Regions from separate parts of the Mesorhizobium sp. M8A.F.Ca.ET.165.01.1.1 genome, predicted to be linked through region 2. Evidence: riboswitches for the same ligand, from Rfam matches in the RefSeq annotation. Region 2 holds a riboswitch; each other region holds the start of a gene.

Region 1 (6,235 bases), on a different contig from region 2:
TCTCTTCGCGTGCGCTCCAGTCGCCTCTCGACAACAGATCCTCGACGCCGGCGCCGTAAGTGCCGGGCGATGTGCCGAAGATGCGCGGGCTGATCTTGCCATCGGCGCGGGTCTTGGCGGCGAGCGGGTTTTCCGAATCGTCCTCGTCGCGCGCGGAAACGGCGTTGGCGGCGGCGTCGATCAGGGCGATCTGGGTCGGGAACATGTCGCGGAACAGGCCTGATATGCGCCAGGTGACGTCGACGCGCGGACGGCCGAGCATAGCTGGCGGCAGCACCTCGATGCCGGTGATGCGGCCGGTGGCAGCGTCCCATTGCGGCCGGCATCCCATCAGTGCCAGCCCCTGCGCGATCTCCTCGCCGCCGGTGCGCAGCGAGGCCGAGCCCCAGAGGTCGATAACCAGGGAACGCGGCCAGTCGCCATGCGATTGCAGGTAGCCGCGCACCACTTCCTCCGCCGCCGCCTTGCCCAGGTCGTAGGCGGTCGGCGTCGGCATGGTGCGCGGGTCCGAGGTGAACAGGTTGCGGCCAGTGGGCAGCACGTCGGAGCGGCCCCGTGCGGGCGCGCCAGCCGGGCCGGCCTTGACGTGACAGCCATCGAGCGCGGCGAACAGCGCCGACTTCTCGGCTTCCGCGCTTTGGCGGCGCATGGCATCCGGCTCGCCCTCGGGCGCGCGGCCGTAGATATGCAGCCCGTCCTTGATAGCGAAGTCCTTGAGATCGCAGAGCCAGGCGTCGATACGGCGCAGCGCTTCGTCGGGCGCATCGGTTTTGGCGACGCCGGCTTCGGAGGCAAGGCCGGTCTTTTGCGCGGTTTCGACAATCAGCCTGGCGAGACGGTCGCGGCGGCGGCGGTCAAGGCCATCGGCCTGGGCGTATTCATCGACCAGGCGTTCGAGCTTGTGCTGGTCCTCGTCGAGACCTGCACCGGCGAGCGGCGGCGGCAGATGGCCAAGGGTGACGGCGGCGATGCGCCGTTTGGCCTGCGCCGCCTCGCCTGGATTGGAGACGATGAAGGGATAGATGACGGGCAGGGACCCGGTCACGATCTCGGGGAAGCAGTTTTGCGAAAGCGCGACGGTCTTGCCGGGCAGCCATTCCAGCGTGCCGTGGGCGCCGACGTGGATCAAGGCATGGACGCCGAGCGATTTGCGCAGCCAGAGGCCGAAGGCGATCAAGGCGTGGCGCGGAGGCAGTGTCGGGTCGTGGTAATCGGCGCGGCGATCGGCGGAACGGCCGCGATCAGGGGCGAGTGCCACGGTGATGTTGCCGAAGGTTGCGGCACGGAAGGGGAAGTTTGCTGAGGCTGGCGCTTGAGCGCCCCCCTCTGTCCTGCCGGACATCTCCCCCACGAGGGGGGAGATTGGCAACTTCGGCGCCCGTTCTTTAACCTTCGAAATTGGCGAAAGCGGAGATGCGGGCACAATCTCCCCCCGTGTGGGGGAGATGTCCGGCAGGACAGAGGGGGGCGCCTCGCGCAAACCTGTCTCCTGATCTGCTCTGCCCCACGCGGCGTCTACCGCGGCAATTGCCGATGTCGGAAGCTCAATAGAAAAGGCACCATAGTCGTCGAGCCCCAATCGATCATTGCCGTGCTCCAGCAGATCCAGCAACGCGCGCGGTGTTTGCGGAATCCCCTCAACGGCATAGCCCTGTTCGCTCAAGTCGTGCAGCATCGCCAGCACACTGGATGGCACATCCAGCCCGACCGCATATCCGGTGCGGCCAGGAGCGCTGGGATAATCGGGAATCAGGATCGCCAGTTTGCGCTCTGCGCGCGATGTCTCCCGCAGGCGGATGAAGGCCGCAACGCGCTTAGCCACCTGCGTCACACGATCCGGTTCCGGCCGGTTGGCCAGCGCACGGTGGCCAAGCGCCGGATCGACATCGCTCTCGCCCTTGAAGGAAATGGCGCCTGCAAGGATGCGGCCGTCGAGTTCGGGCAGTACGACATGCATGGCAAGGTCGGCCGGCGCCAGGCCGCGCTGGTTGTTTTCCCAGACATCGCGGCGGGTGGTGGCGATGATGACCTGGAAGACGGGCACGCCGGCGCGGTCGAACAGGGTTTCAACGCCGGGTTCGGCACCCGAAGCGAAGGCGGTCGCGGTGATGATGGCGGCGGGTTTCAGCGATGCAATGGCGTTTTCGACGAAGGCCAGGGACCCAGGATCCTTGAGGCTGGAAACGAAGACCGGGACCGCTGCCAGTCCCTGGGAGCGCAAAGCCTCGGCCAGCGCATCGATCGGGGCGACGTCGGCCGCGAGCAGCATCGAGCGGTAGAAGAGAATAGGGACGACGGGAGCGCCGACCATTGAAAGGTCCGGCTCCTCCGCGACCCCCAATCCAGACTGATAGTAACCGGCCTTCGGCACGCTGACCGGACTGGCGACGGACGTATCCTGTCCAGCCAGGCCTGCCAGCCTCCGAACCAGCGCGCTCATATTGGCCGGGCCGCCCTCTCGGAAATAGCCAAGCAGGCCGTCGAGTTCGGCGCGTGGCAGCGTCGAGGCTTCGATCAGCCTGAGATCCTCGTCATGGCTTTCACCCGGAAGCAGCGCCAGTTTGATGCCGCGCTCACGGGCAATCACCGCCAGCTGGTCGCAGCCATAGCGCCACCAGTCGTTGCCGCCGAGGATGCGCACCAGGATGACCTTGGCATGGCGGGCGACGCTGTCGATCCAGAGGTCGACGGACATGGGGTGGCGCAGATCGCGCAGTGCGGCCAGCCGCATGGAGGGCAAGCGATCGGCGTCCGCCTTCCATGCCGCCGCCAGTCCGGCGAGATCGCTGTCGGTGAACGACAAGGCCACGATATCCCCCGGCGTTTGCCTGAGGTCGACAGGCTCGGCGAGGTCGTCGAGCGAGGCGGAGGTCGTGGTGAGGATGTGCATCGCGGCCCGTGTCTGAAATCAGCCGGCGAGTATGCGTTCGATCGCCGGACGGTTCAGCCCCTTGAGGCCGATGACGACCAGGCGCGAGCGGCGGTCATCCTCGGCGGCCCAGGCGCGGTCATAGTAATGATTGACGCGCGGGCCGACGGCCTGCAGCAGGAGCCGCATCGGCTTGCCGCCGACCTCGACGAAGCCTTTCACACGCAGCACGTTTTCCTGTTCGGCGGCCGCGGCGACGCGCTTTGCCAACTCGTCCGGATTGGCGATCGAAGGAATGTCGACGATGAACGTGTCGAAGTCGTCATGCTCGTGGTCGAATGCGCCGTCATGATGGGACTTGCGGTTCTCGATGTCATCCTCGACGGCGAGACCAAGCCCGAGCAGCACCGAGGGATCGACCTTGCCATGCGACGTCGGCACGATCTTCACGGCGCGGGCGGAGTGTTCATTGACGATGGCGTTGGCGCGGGCCGAGCCGTCGGCGTCCATCAGGTCGCTCTTCGACAGGATGATCAGGTCGGCGCAGGCGATCTGGTCCTCGAACACTTCCTCGACCGGGTCGTCATGGTCGAGGCTCTCATCCCCGGCGCGCTGCGCCTGCAGGGCGTCCATGTCATTGGCGACGCGGCCTTCAGCCAACGCCGGGCCATCGACCACGGCGATGACGCCGTCGACGGTCACGCGGCTTTTCACCGTCGGCCACTGGAACGCCTGGACCAGAGGCTTGGGGAGAGCGAGACCGGAGGTTTCGATCAGGATATGGTCGACCTTCGGCGTCAGCGACAGGATCTGGTCGAGCGCCGGCACGAAATCGTCGGCGACGGTGCAGCAGATGCAGCCATTGGCCAGTTCGACGATGTTTTCCTCCGGGCAGGTGTCGATGCCGCAGCCCTTGAGGATTTCGCCGTCGATGCCGATATCGCCGAATTCGTTGACGATGATGGCAATCCGCTTGCCGCCGGCGTTTTCCAGGAGATGGCGGACCAGCGTCGTCTTGCCGGCCCCGAGGAAGCCGGTAACGACGGTGCAGGGAACGCGGGAGAGATTGCCGGCCGAATTTGGAGCGGTCATGTCAAGTCCTTCAGCATGTCGAGAGGAGGGATGCGGGCAACGAGGCCGCGCTTGAGGCTATCGGGGCGGCCGCGCCAGGGAATGAGGCCGTCGGTCGAGGTGGCGAAGAGTTTCGCGCCGGCGACGAGATCGGCGCCGCTGGTCGCGGTCAGGTCGCCGAACACATAGCTCCAGCAGCCGTCGCGCAGGATCGCGGCGCTGAGCCGGCGCTTGCAATTGCCGAGGCATTCGACCGTACGGATGCGGATTTTCTCGCTCGAGGCGGCTTGGCGCGTATCTTCAGCCAAAAGTTCGCCGGCCCGGGGATGGGCGTCGGAACCGGTCTCGTCGCGACAGGAGGCGCAGACGATGACAGTGATGCCGGCCAGGGAATCATCCTCGCCGGACGAAATGTCCGTTGTTTCAGCCGAGAAACTGCTGTCGCGATCCAAATCAGGCTCCTTGCCCGGAAAACCCGCCGGGCGATCGGATTCTTGCATTCCAGACGGCAGGTCTCCTGGCTCGCGGGTCGTCGCCTTGGGTAGCCGCCTTCCCGGGACAATCCCAGTGGCTTTCGGCCTTGGCTCTTCGCTTACAGTTGCGGGGACAGCCGCGGATTTGGGCTTTTCGGCCCGCACCGCATTCCCTCTTGGCTCCTCCCTTTGCCGAGAGGAGACCGTCTGGATCGGATTTAGGCTCTTGCGGGCAGCGGTGTCAACGCGAGCTTACGACACCGCGATGTCGGACAGCGCCGGGCCGAGGTCGCCGGCAGGCGTCACTTCGATGCGTTCAAGCCCAAGCCAGCCCTGCATCTGCTTCAATTCCTCGAAAAGTTCAGCGGCGGTTTCAGGCGGCGCGCCGGGCTCGGCATAGGCGGCATGGACGCGCAGGACACTGGCCGGCCGGTCGGCTTTGAGGTCGACGCGCGCCACGATCCTGTCGCCAAGCAGGAAGGGCAGGACATAGTAGCCGTATTGGCGCTTCTCGGCCGGGGTGTAGATTTCGATGCGATAGTGAAAATCGAACAGCCGCTCCGAGCGCGAGCGCTCGAAGACGACGGGATCGAACGGCGCCAGCAGGGCGCGGGCCTCGATCTTGCGTGGCAAACGCGCATCCCTGTGAAGGTAAGCTGGCTTGTCCCACCCCTCGACACGGACCGGCAACAACTCGCCGAGTTCGACCAGTTCCTCGAGCCGGCCTTTCATGTCGGCGGGGGAGAGCCGGAAATAGTCGCGCAGGTCGCCTGATGTGGCGATGCCGTGGGCGCGGGCGGAAATGCGCAGCAATTCGCGATGTGCATCCTCGGCCGCCGGTACCGGCAGGTCGAGGATCGCTTGCGGCAGCACCCGCTCCGGCAGGTCATAGAAGCGCTCGAAACCGCGCCGGTGCGCCGTGGTGATGCGGCCGGCCCAGAACAGCCATTCGAAGGCGTGCTTGGCGCGGCTCCAACCCCACCAGCCGCCGGAGCCTTTCTGGCCTTCCAGCGCCGAAGCGGCGATCGGGCCACGATCGACGACCTGGCGGTAGATCTCTTCTATATAGGCAGCGTGCTCACGGCCCCATTTGGCCAGCCCCAGATACATTTCATCGCCTTGCTCGGCGCGCTGCATGCGCCAGCGCATCAGCGGGTACGTCTCGACCGGCAGGAATGAGGCCTCGTGTGCCCAATATTCGAACACCGTGCGCTTGCGCGTCACGGCGGCGTTGTCGAGCAAGGCAACGGGATAGGGACCCAGACGCGAATAGAGCGGCATATAGTGGGCACGCACCACCGCACTGACGGAATCGATCTGCAGCAGGCCGGTGCGGGACAGAACGCGGGCGAAATGGCGGCGGTCGGGCATGCCGGCGGGGCGGGGATCGAGAAATCCCTGAGCGGCGAGCGCGATGCGCCGGGCGGCGGCTAGCGAGATCTTTTCCTTCATGCAGGCGTCACTCTGAGGGTGCTTTGACAAAGATGTGATGGGTGATTCCAGCCCATGCTAGCAGGGTTTTGGCGGCAACCCTGTCAGGAGAGAAAAGTGGAGTAAAAAGAGAAGGAAATCAAACAGGAGCCTATGAGACCAGTTTCTCCCGGAATGCCGTCCAGCTCGTTGTTTTGAACAAGGTTTGACTTGCTTCGCTGGAAGTGCTGCGCTAACCCTCGCCGCGTTGCAGCATAGGCTCCTTAAAACGGTTCAGCGGTTAAACTGTCACGCTTCCGCATTAAGGTCCGGTGCTGTAATCAACGTGGATTGGCGCCAACGGAAAGCCGCTGCATGAACGCACTCCTCAGTTCGTACCTGCCCATCGTCC
Region 2 (6,235 bases):
CGACGTCTCGGATTATTGCGACGTCGACCCGATGTTCGGCACGCTGGCGGATTTCGACGCACTGACGGCGGAGGCGCACCGGCTGGGCCTCAAGGTGATGATCGACGAGGTGCTGTCGCATACCGCCGACATCCATCCCTGGTTCAAGGAAAGCCGCTCGAGCCGCGTCAATCCGAAGGCCGACTGGTATGTCTGGGCGGACGCAAGGCCCGACGGCACGCCGCCCAACAACTGGCTGTCGATCTTCGGCGGCTCGGCCTGGCAATGGGACACCAGCCGCCAGCAATACTACCTGCACAATTTCCTGGCCGAGCAGCCCGACCTCAACTTCCACAACGCGGAAGTCCAGGACGCGCTGCTCGACGTCACCCGCTTCTGGCTGGAGCGCGGCGTCGACGGCTTCCGCCTCGACACCATCAATTTCTACTTCCACAGCCAGGGGCTGGAAAACAACCCGCCGCTGCCACCGGAAGAGCGCAACGACCAGACCGCGCCGGCGGTCAATCCCTACAACTACCAGGATCATATCTACGACAAGAGCCGGCCGGAGAACCTCGCCTTCCTCGAGCGTTTCCGGGCGCTGCTCGACGAGTATCCGGCGACCGCCGCGGTCGGCGAAGTCGGCGATTCGCAGCGCGGGCTGGACGTGGTCGCCGCCTATACAGCGGGCGGCAAGCGCGTGCATATGTGCTATTCCTTCGACTTCCTGGCGCCGGAAAAGATCAGCGCAGCCAAGGTCCGCTCGGTGCTGGAAGCTTTTGGCGAGGTGGCCAGCGACGGCTGGTCGTGCTGGGCGTTTTCCAACCATGACGTGATGCGCCCGGCCTCGCGCTGGGCCGCCGGCGAAACCGACCCGACCGCTTATCTCAAGGTTATCTCGGCATTGCTGATGTCGCTGCGCGGCTCGGTCTGCATCTACCAAGGCGAAGAACTCGGGCTCGGCGAGGCCGACCTGCGCTTCGAGGACCTGCAGGACCCCTACGGCATCCGCTTCTGGCCGGAATTCAAGGGCCGCGACGGCTGCCGCACACCCATGGTGTGGGACGGCAATGCCAGCAATGGCGGCTTCTCCCAGGCAAAGCCCTGGCTGCCGGTGCCGGCCAAGCACCTGTCACAGGCGGTCAACGTGCAGCAAGGTGACGAAACCTCGCTGCTTGAGCATTACCGGCGCTTTCTCGCCTTCCGCCGCGCCCATCCGGCATTGGCCAAGGGCGACATCAGCTTCATCGAAAGCCAGGGCGACACCGTCGCCTTCACCCGCCGGGCGGGCAATGAGGAGATCGTCTGCGTCTTCAATCTGGGCGCTGCGCCAGCGAAGGTTGACCTCGGCAACCGAACCCTGCAACCTTTGGCGGGACACGGATTTTCCGGGCAGGCAAGCACCGGTACGGTCGAACTCGGCGGTTACGGCGTCTGGTTCGGGCGCATAGGCTGAACATCTGAGGAACCACTGGGAGGAAATCAATGGCCGATGTCAATTTGAGACAAGTGAAGAAGTCCTACGGCAATCTCAACATTCTCCACGGCATCGACCTCGACATCAAATCGGGCGAATTCATCGTCTTCGTCGGCCCGTCGGGCTGCGGCAAGTCGACCTTGCTGCGCTCGATCGCCGGGCTTGAGGAAATCACCTCGGGCGAACTCAAGATCGACGGCCAGGTGGTCAACGACGTGCCGCCATCGAAGCGCGGCATCGCCATGGTGTTCCAGTCCTACGCGCTCTATCCGCACATGACAGTCTACGACAACATGGCCTTCTCGATGAAGATCGGCAAGGAAAGCAAAGCCGAGATCGACAAACGGGTGCGGCAGGCCGCCGAAATCCTGCAGCTGACCAAATATCTCGACCGCCTGCCCAAGGCGATGTCGGGCGGCCAGCGTCAGCGTGTCGCCATCGGCCGCGCCATCGTGCGCAATCCAAAAGTGTTCCTGTTCGACGAACCGCTGTCGAACCTTGACGCGGCACTGCGCGTCGCCACGCGTATCGAGATCGCCAAGCTCAAGGAATCGATGCCCAACACGACCATGATCTATGTCACCCACGACCAGGTCGAGGCGATGACGCTGGCCGACCGCATCGTGGTGCTGAAGGATGGCCACATCGAGCAGGTCGGCACGCCCATGGAGCTCTACAAGAACCCCGGCAACCTATTCGTCGCCCAGTTCATCGGCTCGCCGGCCATGAACATCCTGCCGGCCACGGTCGACAAGACGGGCAACCCGACCATCATCAGCCATGTCGGCGGCCGCAAGGCGACGGTGCCGATCGCGACGCCTCCCTCGGCAAAGGGAGCGGCGGTCAGCTTCGGCGTGCGGCCGGAAGATCTCGCGATCGCCAGTGGTGCGGACTATCTGTTCGAGGGGACGGTCGATTATGTCGAGCAACTCGGCGAGGTTCAGTTGGTCTATATCGACATCGGCCGTGCCGACCTGCCGCTGGTGACCAAGCTGCCGGGCAATGTCGAGGTCAAGCGCGGCTCGACGCTGCAGTTGACCGCCAATGCCGGCGACCTTCATATCTTCGATGCGGATGGACGGTCGTTCGCGCTGCACGAAGCGGAAGCAAAAGCCGCCTGAGGCCAGCCATGTCTCGACAACAAAAAAAGAGAGCAGCGGGCAGGCCCGCCGCTCTCTTTTTATACATCACGACGGCTGGTTAGTTGTTGCCGAAGAGATTGCGGTCTGCGCCGTGAGGGGCGGACTTCTGCACGTCGCCGGACGAGTTGAGCAGCTTGTAGATGGGTGAGTCGCTGTTGCGGACCGAACCCGTATGCGACGTATCGACATTGACGGTCGACGATGCAGTGGGCTGATTGGCGCCATTGGAGCCATAGTTGTCACTGCCGGCGAAAGCGCTGCCGGAGAGGGCCAGAACGGCGGCGGCAGCAATGAGGATCTTGTTCATTTCCAATACTCCTGATGTCTTGAATTCCACGAGCGGCGGGCAAGCCGCCACTCGCAACAGGCGTCAACGGCCGAAGAGGTTGCGATCGCTACCCGGCCGGGCAGGCGCCTCGGTGGCCGGAGCCGACTTGCCGATCGACGCGGTGTTCGCGTTGTCGGTCGACGTGACAGCCGCCTGGTTGGCACCGCTCGAACCGTAGTTGTCGCTGCCGGCAAAGGCGCTGCCGGAGAGGGCCAGGACGGCGGCGGCGGCAATGAGGATCTTGTTCATTTTAGGTACTCCTGAATTTGTGGCATCCACCCCGCGCGGCAGGGTCGCCCCGCCGCAGGCCGGGGATCGGCTGTTAGTTGTTGCCGAAGAGATTGTGGTCGGCGCCCTGGGCAGGCGTCTGAGCAGCCGGCTCCGACTTGCTGGTCGAAGCGGTGTACGAGCTGTCGACAGTGGCAGCGGGGGTGGCGGCGTTCGAACCGTAATGGTCGCTACCAGCGAAGGCGCTGCCGGAAATGGCCAGAAGGGCGGCGGCAGTGAGAACAATCTTTTTCATTTTGGGTACTCCAGTATTTTTCCGTCCGTCTAGCGGCGTGTCTTGGGATTAAAATCGCGTCGTTCGGACCGCCCCGATGTGGGAGAGCACCTCTGCTGTTTCCAATCACGAAGTTGTTCAGCGTGGACCATGACTCTACCACTTGAAATTGTACCAGCGATTTCCACATCGGTTATTTTCTGTCGTTATATCAACCAGTTAGCTAAAAATGACACCCCGATCACCAACTGTATCGGAGGCTCGGCGTTCACACCGTCCTGCACGCACCGTCAACAGAAACGAACCGTTCGGTTCGATTTTAGAATCTGCTAATAGTCACTTTTTGAAACTGTTAACCCTTTTGCCCCCGGCAAAGGGGGCGAAAACGGCGCCTGCGCGCCAGGCGACAGAATGCGATTCCAACGCCTACGACCCTGTCATGACGATCCAGCATGCGTGTCGCGCCGCATGGATGCGATGTCGCTTTCGTGCCGATGTCGCAAAGCCTGTCGTGATTAGATCAGGCATCTCAGGTGCCGCTGCGTGACGACGGAGCGGAGAATTGGGAAGCCGGTCAGATTCCGGCGCTGCCCCCGCAACGGTGGTGGAGTTCAAGTCGCAACGGGAGACCACTGGGCGAAAGCCTGGGAAGGTGTCGCGATGGTCCGCAAGGACGACTCCAGAGCCCGGAAACCAGCCCGAGATCGCTAGAACTCGACTGATCGCGGTGGGCGGTCAAGAGGCGGATGGTGTTTGTCCGGCTTTGCGCCGATCTGCGTCCAGTCCTTCCTCAATCACCACCAGTTCAGTCCTTGAAAATGAGGACAGGACATGGACGCGCGCAACGACATGCTGAGGCTCTTGAACAGCCGCAGACAAGGCTTTTCGCTGGAACAGCCTTTTTACACCGACCCGGACTACTTCAAGCTCGACATGGAGCTGATCTGGTATCGCGACTGGCTGTTCATCGGCCATGATTGCGAATTGCCCAAGCCGGGCAGCTTCATCACCGTGCAGGTCGGCGACTATCCTATCGTGCTGGTGCGCGATCAGCAGGGCAAGATCAACGCCTTCCACAATTCCTGCCGCCATCGTGGCAGCCGCGTCTGCAACAGCGACAAGGGCATGGCCGCCAAACTGGTCTGTCCCTATCACCAGTGGACCTATGAGCTGGACGGGCGTCTGCTGTTCGCCCGCCAGATGGCCGAGGGGTTCGACAAGAGCCAGTTCGGGCTGAAGCCGGTCGCCTGCGAAAGCGTCGCCGGCTATGTCTTCATCTGCCTAGCCAAGGAGCCGGCCGACTTCGCGCCGATGCGGGCAATGATCGAGCCCTATCTCAAGCCGCACCGGCTGAGCGAGGCCAAGATCGCCTTCGAGAGCACGATCATCGAGAAGGGCAATTGGAAGCTGGTTTGGGAAAACAACCGCGAATGCTATCATTGCGCGGGCAATCATCCCGAACTGTGCAGGACCTTCCCGGAAGCACCGACCGTGACCGGCGTGCAAGGCGCCGACAGCGATCCGGAGATGCTGGCGCACTGGGCGAAGTGCGAAGCTGTTGGCCTGCCCAGCAAATTCCGCATCGACCCGGCCGGGCAATACCGCGCCACCCGCGCGCCGCTGCTGCGCGATGCCCAGAGCTACACGATGACCGGCAAGCGGGCGGTGAGGAAGGACCTGTCCGACAGCGTTTCGGCCGACCGCATCGGCACGCTGATGCACTATCACTACCCGACGACCTGGAACCACATCCTCGTTGATCATGCCGTCACCTTCCGCGTGCTGCCGGTCAGCGCAACCGAAACGGCGGTGACGACGAAGTGGTTGGTGCACAAGGACGCCGTCGAGGGTGTCGACTACGATCTCGCCGAACTCACCCATGTCTGGACCGAGACCAACGACCAGGATCGCCGCATCGTCGAGGAGAACGCTTTCGGTATCCTGTCGCCGGCCTATGAACCCGGCCCGTATTCGGAGCTGCATGAAGGCGGCGTCATCCAGTTCGTCGACTGGTATGCCCGCTTCATCGGTCCGCGCCTGGCCGAAGGCGGGCGGCCGGCGCTGCGCAGCGTCGCCTAGCGCATGTCACCCAAAAGTGTGCAGCGGTTTTGGGATCACGACATGCGCAAAATGAAAGGTATGCAGGGATGAATGCGATGACCGACCTTGGCCTCTATCGCCATCTCGACCAGATGGCGCCCTGGAACGACAGACTGCAGGTGCTGGAAGTGACCGGTGTCAGCGATGAGGCGCCCGACGTCAAGACCTTCACCTTCCGGTCCGACAACCAGACCTGGTTCCGCTACAAGCCGGGCCAGTTCGTGACGCTGGAGCTGCCGACGCCAGATGGGCCGCTGATGCGCACCTACACGCTGTCGTCGTCGCCGTCGCGGCCGTTCTCGATCGCGGTGACGGTGAAGGCGCAGGCGGGCAGCATCGGCACACGCTGGATGTTCGATCACCTGGCGCCCGGCTCGCACGTCAAGGCCTATGGACCGGGCGGCGACTTTTCACTGCACAGCCATCCGGCGGCGAAATATCTGTTCGTCTCGGCCGGCTCCGGCGTGACGCCGATGATGTCGATGCTGCGCTGGCTGAACGACTGTGCGCCATGGACCGATGTCGGTTTCGTCAACTGCGCGCGGCGCCCGGAAGAAATCATCTTCCGCAAGGAACTCGAACTGCTCGGGGGCCACATGCCTGGCCTGTCGCTCGGCTTCATGATCGAGGAACGGTCGAGCCGCGAGGGCTGGTACGGCCATATGGGCCGCATCGACGCCATCCGGCTGCCGCTCCTGGCACCCGAT
Region 3 (6,235 bases), on a different contig from region 2:
GTCGACCAGTTGGTCAAGGGCGCCATCCGCGCCATCACCGGCCTGCTGGGTGGCATCGCGGCCTTCCTGCCCATCCCAGGCCTGAGCGGCCTGGTCTCGTTCCTCAACACGGTGATCCGGCTATCGCTGACCTATGTCGACGAGATCATTCTCGGCTACAACATCCGCATCAATTCGTCCTCGCCGTTCGAGACGGCGCGCCAAGGCGTGGTGCTCTACGCCCAGAACGGCAAGACCATGGTCAAGAACGCCGTCTGGCTGGCGGTCATCATGTGGGGCGTGTCTTTCGTGATTTTCCTGCTGATGCTGGCTCCGGCAGCCGCCATTCTTTATGTCATGCCCGGGCAACTCGCCGGCTGGGCTTTCGTGCTCGCCATCGTCTTTGCCTGGGCTTTCAAGGCGGCCTTCATCGAGCCATTCGCCATTGCCTGCCTGATGCAGGTCTATTTCAGGACCATCGAGGGCCAGGTGCCTGATCCGGCCTGGGACGCCAGGCTGGCCGAAGCCTCATCGAAGTTCCGGGAACTCAAGGACAAGGCGCTGTCCACCTTCGGCGGCTCGCGCTGGGGCACGGCCGGCGCGACGCGCTGATCGGCGGGGCTGGCGGGCGCACCTGCGACGGTGTCGAGGCGCGCCACCGCCGATTTGAGCGGTGCCTCACCCTGGCCGCAAAACGTCTCGCTCATGATCAGGTCGGGCAGCGGCAGGCGTCGGCCCCAGCCATGTGTTTCGAGGTCGGGTTTCGGCGCGAACTCCGAGACACGACCGACGCAGAGATAGGCGACCGGCGTCACGTGGTCGGGGACAGACAGCAGGCTTTTCAGCGCTTGCGCCTCGATGATGCTGACCCAGCCGACGCCAACACCCTCGGTGCGTGCCGCCAGCCAGAAATTCTGCACCGCGCAGACCGTGCTGTAGAGGTCCATTTCCGGGTTGTGCCAGCGCCCCAGCGGCGAGCCTTTCGAGCGCTCGCGGTCGCAGGTGATACAGATGTTGAATGCGCTTTCGCAAATGCCTTCAAGCTTGAGCTTGCGGTAGAGCGCCTGCCGGTCTGCCTCGATTGCCGGCAGTTCCTGCTCACGCGCGGCAAGGAACAGGTCGCGCACCTCCGCCCGTCGCTTGGCATCGCGGATGACGATGAAGTTCCAGGGTTGCATGAAGCCGACCGATGGCGCGTGGTGGGCGGCAAGCAGCAGCCGCGCCAGCACTGCATCGTCGATCGCCTCCGATGTAAAATGGCTGCGGACGTCGCGCCGCGTGAACATGGCGCGATAAACCGCGTCACGCGCTATCTGATCAAATCCATCGCCCATTGGAGCGGTCATGGCTTCCGGCATCGCTTGTCCCCTTGCGATTGCAGCAGTTCAAATTCTCAGAGCGAACTTTGCGCGTCCAAGAGGACCCACATCGCTCTGATGTCATCCGCCTGACCATGCGGATGACGATGCCTGCCAGGCCGGTCTTCTGGCTCGGGATCAACCCGCGTCCGGTGCCTTCCCGTCATCGACAGTGGCATTTACCGGCGCGGTCCCCCTTACAGCGTTGGGCACGCCACGGAATTTAACCGTGTTCCCGATTCTCCCGCCGGAGCATTTGCAGCCAAGTGAAATCATTTGGCGTCGCAGAATGCGGCTAAAACAAACAGACCGGCAGGCACCAGGCAGTGGCGGCAACCTTACGCCGAAGCCCCGGCGGCGCCAATCCCCGCAGCGACGCCAATGGACGCAGGCGTGATTTTCCCCAGCGATCAAGCCGCCACGCATGGCCATTACGGCGTCGGGGCACTAGATAGGGGAGATGGCTACCCGTCTCTACACGCACCCCATCTTTCTCGAACACGTCACCCCGCCGGGCCACCCCGAGCGGCCCGACCGCCTGCGCGCCATCGAGCGCGTGCTCGACGACGAAGCTTTTGCCGCGCTCGACCGCGTCGAGGCTCCGCAAGGCGACGAGGCGACGATCCTCTACGCGCATCCCGCCGATTTCGTCGCGCGTGTCCGCGCCGCCATCCCCGACGAAGGCATTGCCCACATCGACGCCGATACCACCGCCAGCCCGAAGAGCTGGCAGGCCGCGATCACGGCGATCGGCGCCGCCAACGCCGCCGTCGACGATGTCTTTGCGGGGCGGGCCGACAATGTCTTCGTCGCCGCCCGTCCGCCCGGCCACCATGCCGAAAAGACCACGGCAATGGGCTTCTGCTTCTTCAACACGGCGGCGATCGCTGCCCGCTATGCGCAGAAGAGGCACGGCGCCGAGCGTGTCGCCGTCGTCGACTGGGACGTGCATCACGGCAACGGCACGCAGGATATTTTCTGGGACGATCCGTCGGTGCTCTATTGCTCGACGCACCAGATGCCGTTGTACCCAGGCACCGGGGCGAAGAACGAGACCGGTGCCGGCAACATCGTCAACGCGCCGCTGGCGCCACAGACCGGCAGCGAGGTGTTTCGCGATGCCTTCCTGTCGCGCGTGCTGCCATCGCTCGACAATTTCGCCCCCGACCTGATCATCATTTCGGCCGGCTTCGACGCGCACCACCGCGACCCGCTGGCCGAGATCAATCTGACCGAGGACGATTTCGACTGGGCGACCGGCCAACTGATGCAGCGCGCCGCACGCCACGGCGGCAACCGGCTCGTCAGCCTGCTCGAGGGTGGCTACGATCTGCAAGGATTGGCATTTTCGGTCGCCGCCCATGTCGGGCGACTGATGAAAGGATGAATGATGAGCGGTGAGATCAACGAAGACGTCAAGGCGATGAGCTTCGAACAGGCACTCGACGCGCTGGAGAAGATCGTCGATGATCTGGAGCGCGGCGACGTGCCGCTCGACCAGTCGATCCGGATCTACGAGCGCGGCGAGGCGCTGAAGGCGCATTGCGACCGCTTGCTGAAGGCAGCCGAGGACAAGGTCGAGAAGATCAGGCTGTCGCGCGATGGCAAGCCGGTTGGAACCGAGCCGCTCGACGCGGACTAAGGCGCCCTCGCAGTCTTACCGATTTTTGGACACGATCATGATTGAGGATACAGTTCGTCCCGATTGAAACGGACAAGAGGAGGTTTGGAAACGATGTGCAGAAACATCAAGACCCTGTTCAATTTTGATCCGCCGGCAACCAACGACGAAGTCCGCGACGCGGCACTCCAGTTTGTCCGCAAGCTGAGTGGAACGACGCGGCCGTCGAAACAGAACCAGCATGCGTTCGATCATGCTGTCGAAGCCATCGCGGCATCGGCACGCGAATTGCTTGATTCCCTCGAAACCCACCAGCATCCGCGCAATCGCGAAGAGGTGGCGGCCAAACTAAGAGCAAAGGCCGCGATCCGCTTTGCCTGATGCGGCTGATGCAGCCACCGAGCGCTGACCAGGAGAGTTCATGAGCTTCTTCCCGGGGAAAGACCCTGAGGCCGGCGATGCCTTCGCCAGCGACCAGATCGAGTTGATGGTCATCCCCAACGCCAAGGATATTGGCGGCTTCGAAGTGCGCCGCGCGTTGCCGACCGCCAAGAGGCGGCTGGTCGGGCCGTTCATCTTCTTCGACCGCATGGGCCCGGCCATCCTGCGCGCCGGCCAGGCGCTCGATGTCCGTCCGCACCCGCATATCGGCCTGTCGACCGTGACCTATCTGTTCGACGGCAAGATCCGGCATCGCGATTCGCTCGGCACCGAAATGGTGATCCAGCCCGGCGACGTGAACCTGATGACCGCGGGCCGTGGCATCGTCCATTCCGAGCGCACGCCACAGGAATTGCGCGGCGCGCCGATGTCCATCTCCGGCTTGCAGACTTGGCTGGCACTGCCCGATGGCAAGGAAGAGGTTGCGCCGGTGTTCGAGAACACAGCGGCGCTTCGGCTTCCCGAGATCGATGCCGACGGCGTCAGCGGGCGCGTCGTCATCGGTGATTTCCAGGGATTGCGGTCTCCGGTGCGGGCGGACTCCGAAACGCTCTACGCTGATTTGCGGCTGGCGCCCGGTGCCAGTGTCAAAATCCCGGCCGATGCGGAAGAGCGCGCCATCTATACGCTGGAAGGCGAGGTCTCGATTTCGGGCGACGTCTTTCCGGCGGAACGGCTGCTGGTGTTCCGCCCCGGCGACGAGATCGTCATATCATCGCTGACCGGGGCGCATTTCATGCTGTTCGGCGGCGCCTCGCTCGGTTCGAAGCGCTACATCTGGTGGAATTTCGTCTCCTCGTCCAAGGAGCGCATCGAGCAGGCCAAGCAGGAATGGAAGACCGGCCGCTTCGATATCGTTCCTGGCGATGAGAAGGAATTCATTCCGCTGCCGGAAGGCTGAGCGGATCGAGAGGCTGGCCGTCCGCGTCACCGACACGCATTTACTTTCGCCGGCCGGCGGCCTATCCCGCCGATGAACAGAAAGTCTGGGCCCACCGTGAACGCAACGCCGCATACGCCGCTTCTCGACAGGATTCGCATCCCGGCCGACCTGCGCACGCTGGCCGAGAGCGAATTGCCGCAATTGGCATCCGAGCTGCGCGCCGAACTGGTCGATGCCGTGTCCCGCACCGGCGGCCATCTTGGCGCCGGCCTGGGCGTGGTCGAACTGACAGTGGCGCTGCACTATGTTTTCAACACACCCGATGACCGGCTGATCTGGGATGTCGGCCACCAGGCCTATCCGCACAAGATCCTGACCGGACGCCGGGACCGCATCCGCACCTTGCGCCAGGAAGGCGGCTTGTCGGGCTTCACCCGCCGGGCCGAGAGCGAATACGACCCGTTCGGCGCCGCCCATTCCTCGACGTCGATATCGGCCGGCTTGGGCATGGCCGCCGCCCGCGACCTCTCAGGCGGCCGCAACAATGTCATTTCCGTCATCGGCGACGGCGCAATGTCGGCCGGCATGGCTTATGAGGCGATGAACAATGCCGGCGCGCTCGATGCCCGGCTCATCGTCATCCTCAACGACAACGACATGTCGATCGCGCCGCCGACCGGCGCCATGAGCGCCTATCTGGCGCGACTGGCTTCCGGCAAGACCTATGTCGGCCTGCGCGACTTCGGCAAGAAGCTGACCTCCTATCTCGGCAAGCGGGCCGATCGCGCCATCACGCGGGCGGTCGAGCATGCGCGCGGCTACGTCACCGGCGGCACTTTGTTTGAGGAACTCGGCTTCTATCACATCGGCCCTATCGACGGTCACAATCTGGAACATCTGATTCCGGTCCTGAAAAATGTCCGCGACAACGGCAAGGGCCCGGTGCTGATCCATGTCGTCACCCAGAAGGGCAAGGGCTATGCGCCGGCGGAAGCCGCCGCGGACAAGTATCACGGCGTCAACAAATTCGACGTCATCACCGGCGCGCAGGCCAAGGCGCCGGCCAACGCGCCGGCCTACACCAAGGTGTTCGCCGAAAGCCTGATCCAGGAGGGCCGCGAGGACGACCGCATCGTTGCCGTCACCGCCGCCATGCCGAGCGGCACCGGCCTTGACCTGTTCGGCGAGGTGTTCCCGTCAAGGACCTTCGATGTCGGCATCGCCGAGCAGCATGCGGTGACCTTTGCCGCCGGCCTGGCATCGGAAGGCTACAAGCCGTTCGCGGCGATCTATTCGACCTTCCTGCAGCGCGCCTACGATCAGGTCGTCCATGACGTCGCGATCCAGAAACTGCCCGTGCGTTTCCCCATCGATCGCGCCGGCTTCGTCGGCGCCGACGGCGCCACCCATTGTGGAGCGTTCGACACCACCTTCCTGGCAAGCCTGCCGGGCTTTGTGGTGATGGCGGCGGCCGACGAGGCGGAACTGCGCCACATGGTGCGCACCGCCGCCGGCTATGACGACGGGCCGATAGCCTTCCGCTATCCGCGCGGTAACGGCGTCGGCGTCGACATGCCGGAGCGCGGCTCGGTTCTCGACATCGGCAAAGGCCGCATCGTCCGGGAAGGCAGCAAGGTCGCCCTGCTGTCCTTCGGCACAAGGCTGCAGGATTGCCTTGCCGCCGCCGAGGAACTCGGCGCGGCCGGGCTTTCCACCACGGTTGCCGATGCCCGCTTCGCCAAGCCGCTCGACCAGGATCTGATCCGGAGGCTGGCTCGCTCGCACGAGGTTCTGGTCACCGTGGAGGAGGGCGCCATCGGCGGCTTCGCCAGCCATGTGCTGCAGCTCCTTGCCCAAGAAGGATTGCTGGAGAGCGGCCTGAAGGTACGCCCGCTGGTTCTGCCCGACGTGTTCGCCGATCACGCCAAGCCGGAAAAGATGTATGCCGACGCC

The links. Region 2 has a riboswitch for cobalamin ahead of EN808_RS23640 (aromatic ring-hydroxylating dioxygenase subunit alpha). Riboswitches for the same ligand answer to the same signal wherever they lie in the genome.
Region 1: it holds a riboswitch for cobalamin, as region 2 does, so the genes downstream of both, EN808_RS09745 (DUF1636 family protein) here and EN808_RS23640 (aromatic ring-hydroxylating dioxygenase subunit alpha) in region 2, are expected to answer to the same signal.
Region 3: it holds a riboswitch for cobalamin, as region 2 does, so the genes downstream of both, bluB (5,6-dimethylbenzimidazole synthase) here and EN808_RS23640 (aromatic ring-hydroxylating dioxygenase subunit alpha) in region 2, are expected to answer to the same signal.

What each region holds. Positions count from the first base shown of each region.
Region 1 is NZ_SRTH01000003.1:91,438-97,672, forward strand. It holds gene EN808_RS09735 (cobaltochelatase subunit CobN) at 1-2,890, opposite strand, end outside; gene cobW (cobalamin biosynthesis protein CobW) at 2,909-3,961, opposite strand; gene EN808_RS09745 (DUF1636 family protein) at 3,958-4,392, opposite strand; cobalamin riboswitch at 4,430-4,636, opposite strand; gene EN808_RS09750 (winged helix-turn-helix domain-containing protein) at 4,666-5,865, opposite strand; gene EN808_RS09755 (NADH-quinone oxidoreductase subunit A) at 6,199-6,235, shown strand, end outside.
Region 2 is NZ_SRTH01000010.1:55,251-61,485, forward strand. It holds gene EN808_RS23615 (alpha-glucosidase) at 1-1,435, shown strand, start outside; gene ugpC (sn-glycerol-3-phosphate ABC transporter ATP-binding protein UgpC) at 1,465-2,577, shown strand; gene EN808_RS23625 (DUF680 domain-containing protein) at 2,657-2,905, opposite strand; gene EN808_RS23630 (DUF680 domain-containing protein) at 2,969-3,175, opposite strand; gene EN808_RS23635 (DUF680 domain-containing protein) at 3,249-3,449, opposite strand; cobalamin riboswitch at 3,943-4,145, shown strand; gene EN808_RS23640 (aromatic ring-hydroxylating dioxygenase subunit alpha) at 4,260-5,507, shown strand; gene EN808_RS23645 (hybrid-cluster NAD(P)-dependent oxidoreductase) at 5,585-6,235, shown strand, end outside.
Region 3 is NZ_SRTH01000004.1:450,848-457,082, forward strand. It holds gene EN808_RS15415 (hypothetical protein) at 1-591, shown strand, start outside; partial or broken gene bluB (5,6-dimethylbenzimidazole synthase) at 759-1,337, opposite strand; cobalamin riboswitch at 1,437-1,619, opposite strand; gene EN808_RS15425 (histone deacetylase family protein) at 1,798-2,724, shown strand; gene EN808_RS15430 (exodeoxyribonuclease VII small subunit) at 2,728-2,979, shown strand; gene EN808_RS15435 (DUF2277 domain-containing protein) at 3,073-3,339, shown strand; gene EN808_RS15440 (pirin family protein) at 3,380-4,300, shown strand; gene dxs (1-deoxy-D-xylulose-5-phosphate synthase) at 4,373-6,235, shown strand, end outside.